Regions from separate parts of the Streptomyces sp. NPDC090083 genome, predicted to be linked through region 1. Evidence: riboswitches for the same ligand, from Rfam matches in the RefSeq annotation. Region 1 holds a riboswitch; each other region holds the start of a gene.
The links. A riboswitch is a leader RNA that binds a small molecule or an ion and turns the genes downstream of it on or off. The one in region 1 is predicted to bind S-adenosylmethionine.
Positions count from the first base shown of each region.

Region 1 (2,194 bases):
TCTTCGTGACGCCCACGGTCACACCGCCGGCGGTCTCCGCGAAGATCCCCTCGGTCCGGGCGAGCAGCTTGATCGCGTCGACGACCTGCTCGTCGTCGACGTCCTCGACCGCCCCGCCGGTCCGCCGGGCGATGTCCAGCACATAGGGACCGTCCGCGGGGTTCCCGATCGCCAGCGACTTGGCGATCGTGTCCGGCTTCTGCGGCCGGACGACGTCGTGGCCCGCCTTGTAGGCGACGGAGACCGGCGAGCACCCTTCCGCCTGCGCCCCGAAGATCTTGTACGGCCTGTCCTCGACGAGCCCGAGCCTGATCAGCTCCTGGAGCCCCTTGTCGATCTTCGTGAGCTGCGAGCCGGAGGCGATGGGAACCACGAGCTGGTCCGGGATCCTCCACCCCAGCTGCTCGCAGATCTCGTACGCGAGGGTCTTGGAGCCCTCCGCGTAGTACGGCCGCAGGTTGACGTTGACGAAGCCCCAGCCCTCGCCGGCCGGGTCGCCGATCAGCTCGGAGCAGAAGCGGTTCACCTCGTCGTAGTTGCCCTCGATGCCGACGAGTTCGCCGCCGTAGATCGCGGCCATCACGATCTTGCCCTGCTCCAGGTCGTGCGGGATGAACACGCAGGAGCGGAAGCCGGCCCGCGCGGCGGCGGCACCGACGGCGCCGGCGAGGTTGCCGGTGGAGGAGCAGGAGAGGGTGGTGAACCCGAAGGCGCGGGCCGCTTCGATCGCCTGCGCCACGACGCGGTCCTTGAAGGAGTGCGTCGGGTTGCCGGAGTCGTCCTTGACGAACAGCTTGCCCGCGTCGACGCCCAGTTCGCGGGCGAGGTTGTCGGCCTGGACGAGCTTGGTCCAGCCCGGGTTGATGTTCGGCTTGCCGGCCACGTCGGCGGGGACGGGCAGCAGGGGCGCGTACCGCCAGATGTTCGCGGGGCCCGCTTCGATGCGCTTGCGGAGTTCTTCGGTGTCGTAGGCCGAGAAGTCGTAGGCGATCTCCAGCGGGCCGAAACACTCCTCGCAGGCGAAGACCGGGCCGAGGGGGACGCGGTGGCCGCACTCGCGGCAGGACAGCGCCGCGGCGGGGCCGAGATCGACGGTGTTCGTGGTGCTTGCAACAGTCTGCGCAACCATGGAGGCGAGGCCCTTTCCTCATCTTCCTCACGACGCGTTTCGCCATGAGACGGATTTGGCACCTTCCCGAGCCGGGAGCCTCGCGTGCGCGAGAACCGACTGGAGGGTTGCCGGGGCTTCAACGGGCCGTATCCCTCTGCCCCTCTGGATGAGCGGTGTTCAGTTGTGTATGCATTTGTCTCACCGACGACCTCGGACATGTAATGGTCATCAGCGTTGTTCAAGACTGTAACCGAAGGCCAGGACAGTTGAGTGAGCCGTCCGAACCGCGAGATGGAACGCAGAGGAGCCGCGCAACGTGCTGAAGGAAGTCGAGCACTGGCTGAGCACCCGCTCCTGGTCCCTGACGGACCGGCCGCTCCACAAGATCCTGGCCGCCAAGCACCGCACGGGCCAGACGGTCTCCGTCGTGCTGCCCGCGCTGAACGAGGAGGCGACGGTCGGCGAGATCGTCGCGATCATCCGTCACGACCTCATGCGGCAGGTCCCGCTCGTCGACGAGATCGTCGTCGTCGACTCCGGGTCCACCGACCGCACCTCCGAGGTGGCCGCCGCGGCGGGCGCCCGGGTCGTGCACCGTGACGACATCCTGCCCCGCATCCCCGCCGTGCCCGGCAAGGGCGAGGTGCTGTGGCGGTCGCTGCTGGTGACGAGCGGCGACATCGTCGCGTTCGTGGACGCGGACCTGAGGGAGTTCTCCTCGGACTTCGTCACCGGGATCGTGGGCCCGCTGCTCACCGACCCCGGCGTCGACCTCGTCAAGGCGATGTACGACCGGCCGCTCGGCACGGAGCCGGGTCCGCCCGCCTCCGGCCGGAGGGCAGGACAGGGCGGCCGGGTCACCGAGCTGATGGCCCGCCCGCTGCTGAACATGCACTGGCCTCAGCTGGCCGGTTTCGTGCAGCCGCTCGGCGGCGAGTACGCGGCCCGCCGCTCGCTGCTGGAACAGCTGCCGTTCCCGGTCGGGTACGGCGTCGAACTGGGCATGCTGGTCGACGCGCTGCACCTGGTGGGCCTCGACGCCCTCGCCCAGGTCGACGTCGGCGTCCGCAAGCACCGGCACCA
Region 1 is NZ_JBIVED010000002.1:201,992-204,185, reverse strand. It holds gene thrC (threonine synthase) at 1-1,129, opposite strand, end outside; SAM riboswitch class I at 1,145-1,284, opposite strand; gene ACIPTO_RS06725 (glucosyl-3-phosphoglycerate synthase) at 1,428-2,194, shown strand, end outside.

Region 2 (2,194 bases), on a different contig from region 1:
GCCTGGCCCCCAGGGGGTGTCCCTGAGGGGGCTTGTCCCTGAGGGGGCCTGACTCACGCCGCCGGGACGCAGCGGCCGTTCTCGGTGCGGTAGTTCCACTTGGCGCCGTCGGTCACCAGTTCCCGCACCGCCGTCACGAAACGCTCCACGTGCTCGTCCGGGGTGCCCGCGCCGAAGCTGACCCGGATCGCGTTGAGGGACTTCTCGCCGGGGGCCGCCTCCGGGGCACCGCATTCGCCCTGGGCCCCGGGGTCGGTGCCCAGCAGGGTGCGGAGCAGGGGGTGGGCGCAGAAGAGGCCGTCCCTCACTCCGATGCCGTACTCGGCGGAGAGGGCGGCGGCGAAGTGGGAGCTGTTCCAGCCGTCGACGACGAACGAGATGACGCCGACCCGCGGGGCGTCGTCGCCGAACAGCGACAGGACCCTGACCTCGGGGACCTCGGCCAGGCCCGCCCGCACCTGCGCGATCAGGTGCTGCTCGCGGGCGACCAGGGTGTCGAGACCGGCCTCGGTGAGCGCCTTGCAGGCCGACGCGATGGAGTAGGCGCCGATGACGTTCGGGGAGCCCGCCTCGTGCCGGGCGGCACTGTCGTGCCACTCCACGTCCACTCCCCCGTCCTCGCGCCGCGTGACCTTGCGGCTGGCGCCGCCGCCCGCGAGGTAGGGGTCGGCGGCCCGGAGCCAGTCGGCCCGGCCGGCGAGGACGCCCGAGCCGAAGGGGGCGTAGAGCTTGTGGCCGGAGAAGGCGATCCAGTCGACGTCGAGGTCCCGCACGGAGACCGGGTGGTGCGGGGCGAGCTGGGCCGCGTCCAGGACGATCCGGGCGCCGTGGGCGTGCGCGGCGGCGGCCAGCTCGCGGACCGGCCACAGCTCGCCGGTGACGTTCGAGGCGCCGGTGACACAGACCAGGGCCGGGCCGTGCGGGTCGCGGGCGGCGAGGGCCCGCTCCAGGGTCTCGACGGCCTGGCCCGGGGTGCGCGGGGCGTCGAGGTAGGTGACCCGGGCGTCCTTCCAGGGCAGCAGCGAGGCGTGGTGCTCGGTCTCGAAGACGAAGACCTGGCAGTCGGCGGGGAGCACCGCGGCCAGCAGGTTGAGGGAGTCCGTCGTGGAGCGGGTGAAGATCAGCTGGTCGTCGGGGCGGCAGTCCAGGAACTCCTCGACCGTCCTGCGGGCGTTCTCGAACAGGTCGGTGGAGAGCTGCGAGAGGTAGCCGGCGCCGCGGTGCACGCTGCCGTAGTACGGGGCGTAGGCGGCGACGTCGTCCCAGACGCGCTGGAGGGCGGGGGCGCTGGCCGCGTAGTCGAGCGCCGCGTAGGTGACCTCGCCGCCCGTGACGAGCGGGACGGTGACATCCCGGCCGAGAACAGGCAGCGGGGCACAAAGGGTGCGGGCGGCGGCAACGGTGGTGACAGACATGGCGAACTCCCGTGAGAGGCAGGCGAATTCACTGCGCGAGCCGACACGGCTACGGCGCAGGAGAAGAAGAAGGGGGTATGCGGAGGCGGGGCTCGACGCCCTATCGCATTCGCTTGCTCACAGAGGGCTCCCTCGATGACCAGGACCCCTGGTGTCTTTCGAGGGGCCCGCGCTTGCCGCAGACCTCGCTGCCTACGGCCTGGTCTTCACCCGGGGCACCCCGCCACGGACGGAGGGTTGCCGGACAGTCGGCCGGGGCCTCATGACTGTCACTCATGACCTGATCGGAAAACCTACGCGAGGTGATCGTCGTCCCGCAACCCGTGTCCGGATCGCGGGACGACGACCCGCTAGGTCACGCGTTGCTCGCCGCCGCCCAGCGCTCCAGCGTGCGCTTCGCGGCCCCGGAGTCGATCGACTCCCGCGCCTTGTCCATCCCGGCCCGGATCCGGTCCGCCAGCGGCCCGTCCCCGGCCTCCAGCGCCACCAGGGCAGCCGCCGAGTTCAGCAGTACGGCGTCCCGCACCGGGCCCGTCTCGCCGTCCAGGAGGCGGCGGGCCACGTCCGCGTTGTACTCGGGGTCGGCACCGCGCAGGGCCTCCACCGGGACGAGTTCCAGGCCCACGTCCCGCGGATCGAAGGCCTCTTCGGTGACCTTGCCGTCGCGGACGTTCCAGACCCGGGAGGTGGCCGTGGTCGTCAGCTCGTCGAGGCCGTCGTCACCGCGGAACACCAGGGCGGAAGAGCCCCGTTCGGCCAGGACGCCCGCGATCAGCCCG
Region 2 is NZ_JBIVED010000007.1:8,532-10,725, reverse strand. It holds gene ACIPTO_RS24355 (aminotransferase class V-fold PLP-dependent enzyme) at 54-1,415, opposite strand; SAM riboswitch class IV at 1,580-1,696, opposite strand; gene trpD (anthranilate phosphoribosyltransferase) at 1,771-2,194, opposite strand, start outside.
Region 2: it holds a riboswitch for S-adenosylmethionine, as region 1 does, so the genes downstream of both, ACIPTO_RS24355 (aminotransferase class V-fold PLP-dependent enzyme) here and thrC (threonine synthase) in region 1, are expected to answer to the same signal.

Region 3 (2,194 bases), on a different contig from region 1:
GAGGATGGTCACTCCGTTCTGCGTCCGCTGTACGAGGCGAGCGCCCACCGATATCCCGGGCCGATCGTCGGGCCGGTGCTCAGCGACGGCTGGTCCGGTCGGATCGTCAGCACGCACGCGCCGGATATCCTGCGTGATTTGGCCCGTCGGTTTGGGAACGAACAGCTGGCGCTGTACCCGTGTGCCGCGGAGTCGGAGATCGAGGCGGTGGAGCTGATGTGTGCGGAGAGGATCGAGGATGCGGCGCAGCGGGCCGGCTCGGTCTTTGGGGAGTCGGTGAGATGTGACACCGCACCTACCCCGCTGCTGGAAACCCTCGACGCCCTCGACCGCTGGCTCGTCGGCCGCACCTACCTGATCCGTGACGAAGTCACGGCCGCGGACGTCGAGTTGTGGGTGGCGTTGGTCCAACTCGACACCGTGCACCGCAACCACCTTGAGGCGGGCGTGGTCCAGCGCATCGCCGATCACCCCACCCTGTGGGCCTACGCCCGACGGCTGACCGCCCATCCGGCCTTCGGTACCCATCTCGACCTCGACGGCATCGCCCGCCGCCACCACGCCCAGTGCCGGGGGCTGGAGGCCGCCGGATCGGCCCTCCAGATCCTGGACTGGGCGGCCCATGCGCCCCATTAGAACCAGCCCTGGCCGTTCCATCTGTTGGACCAGCGTTGACATTCGTTCGGGCATTTGTCTTAACTACAGCCAGAACGGTCATGAGTGTCAGCGACAAGCCCTGGCTTGCTGACCGGCAACCCTCGCTCGCGGTGGGGTGCCCCAGGTGACGACCGGACCGGATGACGTTTCGGTAAGCGCGAGGCCCTGCGGGGCCGGAAGAGTGATGGTGACGCCATGTACGCAGCTTCGAGGACGGCCACGTGCCGTTCGCAGGGCTGCGTACTGCCGTACGCGAACCCGCTCGTCGAGGACCGCGCCGTCGATCTCCTGCGCGTGAACAGCGCACTGTGTACCGCACCGGGCCGTGCCCGATGTCGGGGCTGACACCTCCCCGCATCACCTGCCTTCCCTGAGGAACGCCGCCCTCGCGGCGTGCCGTTGTCCGTCCAGCCCCCGGGAACCTCGCCGTCTTGCGCGCCGTCGCGTACCACGGTGATTTCCGGGGTGTCAGATTCAGCCGGAGCCCCTCATGAGTGAACCCCCAGGCACCACCGTGTCCCTGGCCGCGGCGCCACCCGCCGACGCCCCGTCAAAAACCCTGACAGCACAGCGAGTTCAGCCGCTGCGCCGACCCGGCCGCTGGATCGCCACGCTCGCCGTGCTGGTCGTCGTCGCCCAGTTCGTGCACGGCCTGGCGACCAACTCGTTCTACCAGTGGGACCGCTTCGGCTACTGGTTCCTGCGCCCGACGATCCTCGACGGACTCGTCATCACCCTCCAAGTCGCCGCGCTCAGCGCCGTGCTGGGCCTGGCGGGCGGCATCCTGCTGGCCCTGGCCCGGCTCTCGGGAAGCCCGGTGCTGCGCGCCGTGAGCTGGACCTATGTGTGGGCACTGCGGTCGATCCCGCTCATCGTGGTGCTGATCTTCCTCTACAACTTCAGCGCCCTGTACAAGACCCTCAGCATCGGCGTCCCCTTCGGCCCCGCCTTCTTCTCCTTCGACGAGTCGAGGCTGGCCACCGACATGGCCGTCGCCGTCGTCGGACTCAGCCTCAACGAGGCGGCGTACGCGGCCGAGGTGGTCCGCGGCGGCATCCTCTCCGTCGACCAGGGCCAGCACGAGGCGGCCTCCGCCCTCGGCCTGCCGAGGCGCTACCAGTTCCGCAGGATCGTCTTCCCGCAGGCACTGCGCTCCATCACCCCGAACTACGTCAACCAGCTGATCGGCCTGATCAAGAGCACCTCGCTGGTCTTCTACGTCTCGCTGCTCGACCTGTTCGGCTCCGCGCAGACGATGGGCTCCACCTACCCCGGCGACATCGTGCCGCTGCTCCTGGTCGTCACCGTCTGGTACCTGATCCTGACCAGCGTGGTGTCCGTCATCCAGTTCTACGTCGAACGGCACTACGCCCGCGGCGCCACCCGCTCGCTGCCGCCCACCCCGTTCCAGCAGCTCCGCACCGGCCTGACCGACCTGCGGGCCCGGATCCGTCGGGAGACCGCGCTATGACCACCCGCACGATCGAACCGCTGACGGAGATCGTCCCGGCCGCCGTGGAGGTGCACGACGTGCACA
Region 3 is NZ_JBIVED010000022.1:79,580-81,773, forward strand. It holds gene ACIPTO_RS42390 (glutathione S-transferase C-terminal domain-containing protein) at 1-636, shown strand, start outside; SAM riboswitch class IV at 713-821, shown strand; gene ACIPTO_RS42395 (amino acid ABC transporter permease) at 1,148-2,128, shown strand; gene ACIPTO_RS42400 (amino acid ABC transporter ATP-binding protein) at 2,125-2,194, shown strand, end outside.
Region 3: it holds a riboswitch for S-adenosylmethionine, as region 1 does, so the genes downstream of both, ACIPTO_RS42395 (amino acid ABC transporter permease) here and thrC (threonine synthase) in region 1, are expected to answer to the same signal.

Region 4 (2,194 bases), on a different contig from region 1:
CTGGTGCCCGGCGTGGTCACCGCCGACGTGGACGCGGTACGCGCCAAGGCCGTCGAGAACCTCGCGTTCTACGAGCAGATCCCGTCCTACGCCCGGGTCATCGAGCTCTCCGGCGGCCGACGGGCCGCCGACCTGGCCGTGATCGGCGACGAGAAGACGGTCGAGGCCGAAGTACGCCGTTACCGCGACGCCGGTGCCACCGAGGTCGTGTTCTCGGGCACCGAGATCGCAGGAGAGGCGGACCGCCGCCGCACCTGGCAGCTCCTCGGCGAACTGGCCGGTTGAGCAGAGCTGTTGGCCCGACATGTCGTAGCCCTGCCCCCGCACCCCGTGACGAAGGAGATTCCTCATGACCACCGAGGCCACCATCACGGACCTCCAGGCCTTCACCGAAACCTGGCTGCGTTGGTGAAGATTCACCGCGAGCGCGGCGGTTCCTGAGCCGGACTCGATCCCGATCCACGGCCCGACTGCCCCCGCAGAGCATCGTTTTCCGCCATTGACGTACGACAGAACCACTCCGTACGATCACGAACGGCATTGAGTGTCAGCATCAAGCCCTGGCTCGCTGACCGGCAACCCTCCCACGCGGTGGGGTGCTCCAGGTGAAAGCCCGGCGGGATCGCCGATGATCCCCGCAAGCGCGTGGCTCCGTGACCGGAGCCGGATCATGTGGAGGACCGATATGCGGCACGGTGGTGACCTCAGCGCTCGCTACGTCGGCGCCACCGTGTTCTCCCGCCTCGCGCGTCGGCGTCACATCGATCTCAAGCGCTCCACCAGCTGCCTCTGTCAGGCCTGACGAACCTTCCCGCCGCAGGCCGCGGGTACGGCACTGCTGTCGCCGCGCCCGCCTGTGTCCGATGACCTCGTCTGTTCTTGATCCCATTTTTTGTCCCGTTCCTTTCCGATCCCCGTCTGCACAGCGCTCCCCGGCACTGGCGTCGCGCCGACCGGGACCGCATGCCCACGCACGGCTGTGCCCTTTACCACGCCCGTGCCTGGTGACACGAGTAGGAGAAGCCCTCCGTGACTGCACTTTCCGATGTCAGAACCTCCCAGTGGGCGGCGCTGACCGCCCTGCTGACCACCAGTGTTCTGCTGACCGCCTGCGGGTCCGGCGGCGGTGATTCCGAGGGCGCCTCCGGACAGCCCAAGTCCGGCGGCACTCTGACCTTCGCGGTCGGCTCCGACTCCGGTTGCGTGGACCCGCAGCAGGTCGGCAGCAACGAGACGATCTACTCGGTGCGCCAGGTCGTGGACTCCCTCACCGACCAGGACCCCAGTACCGGCAAGATCGTGCCGTGGCTGGCGAAGAGCTGGGACGTCAGCTCCAACGCCACGACGTTCACCTTCCACCTGCGCTCCGGTGTCACCTTCAGCGACGGTTCCAAGCTGACCGCGCAGGTGGTCAAGGACAACTTCGACGCGGTGCCGAAGCTCGGCGCCCTGGGGACCCTCGCCGAGGGCTACCTCAGCGGCGTCAAGAGCACCACGGTCGTCGATCCGCTCACCGTGAAGGTGACTTTCAGCCAGCCCAACGCCCAGTTCCTGCAGGCCACTTCGACCCACTCGCTGGGCATCGAGTCGTCGGCGAGCGTCAAGAAGACCCCACAGCAGAAGTGCAGCGACGGGGTGGTCGGGTCCGGGCCCTTCGTGCTGAAGCAGTACGTGCAGAACCAGTCGATCACCCTGGCCAAGCGCACCGGCTACGCCTGGGGTTCCTCGCTGTGGAGCAAGAAGGGCGAGGCGTACCTGGACAAGCTGGTGTTCAAGGTCGTGCCCGAGGCGGGTGTGCGTGCGGGCAGCCTTCAGTCCGGCCAAGTGGACGCTATCAGCAGCGTCGGCAAGGCGAACGAGGCGGCGCTCAAGGGCGGTCAGGTCACCCTCCTGCGGCGCGCCAACCCCGGTGTGGTGTTCGGCCTCGGCCTCAACAACTCCCGCCCGGCTCTCAAGGACGCCAGGGTGCGGCAGGCAATCCTGTTCGCCATCGACCGGCAGCAGATCGCCGACACCGTCTTCCCCACCGGAACCCAGGCGGCGACCAGCGTCCTGGCGCACACCACGCCCGACTACACCGACCTCTCGTCCGGTCTGGGCTTCGACGCGGCCAAGGCCAAGTCCCTTCTGGACGCGGCCGGTTGGAAGACCGGCGGCGACGGCATCCGCGCCAAGGACGGCAAGAAGCTGACCC
Region 4 is NZ_JBIVED010000022.1:63,144-65,337, reverse strand. It holds gene ACIPTO_RS42330 (LLM class F420-dependent oxidoreductase) at 1-285, shown strand, start outside; SAM riboswitch class IV at 537-650, shown strand; gene ACIPTO_RS42325 (ABC transporter substrate-binding protein) at 1,030-2,194, shown strand, end outside.
Region 4: it holds a riboswitch for S-adenosylmethionine, as region 1 does, so the genes downstream of both, ACIPTO_RS42325 (ABC transporter substrate-binding protein) here and thrC (threonine synthase) in region 1, are expected to answer to the same signal.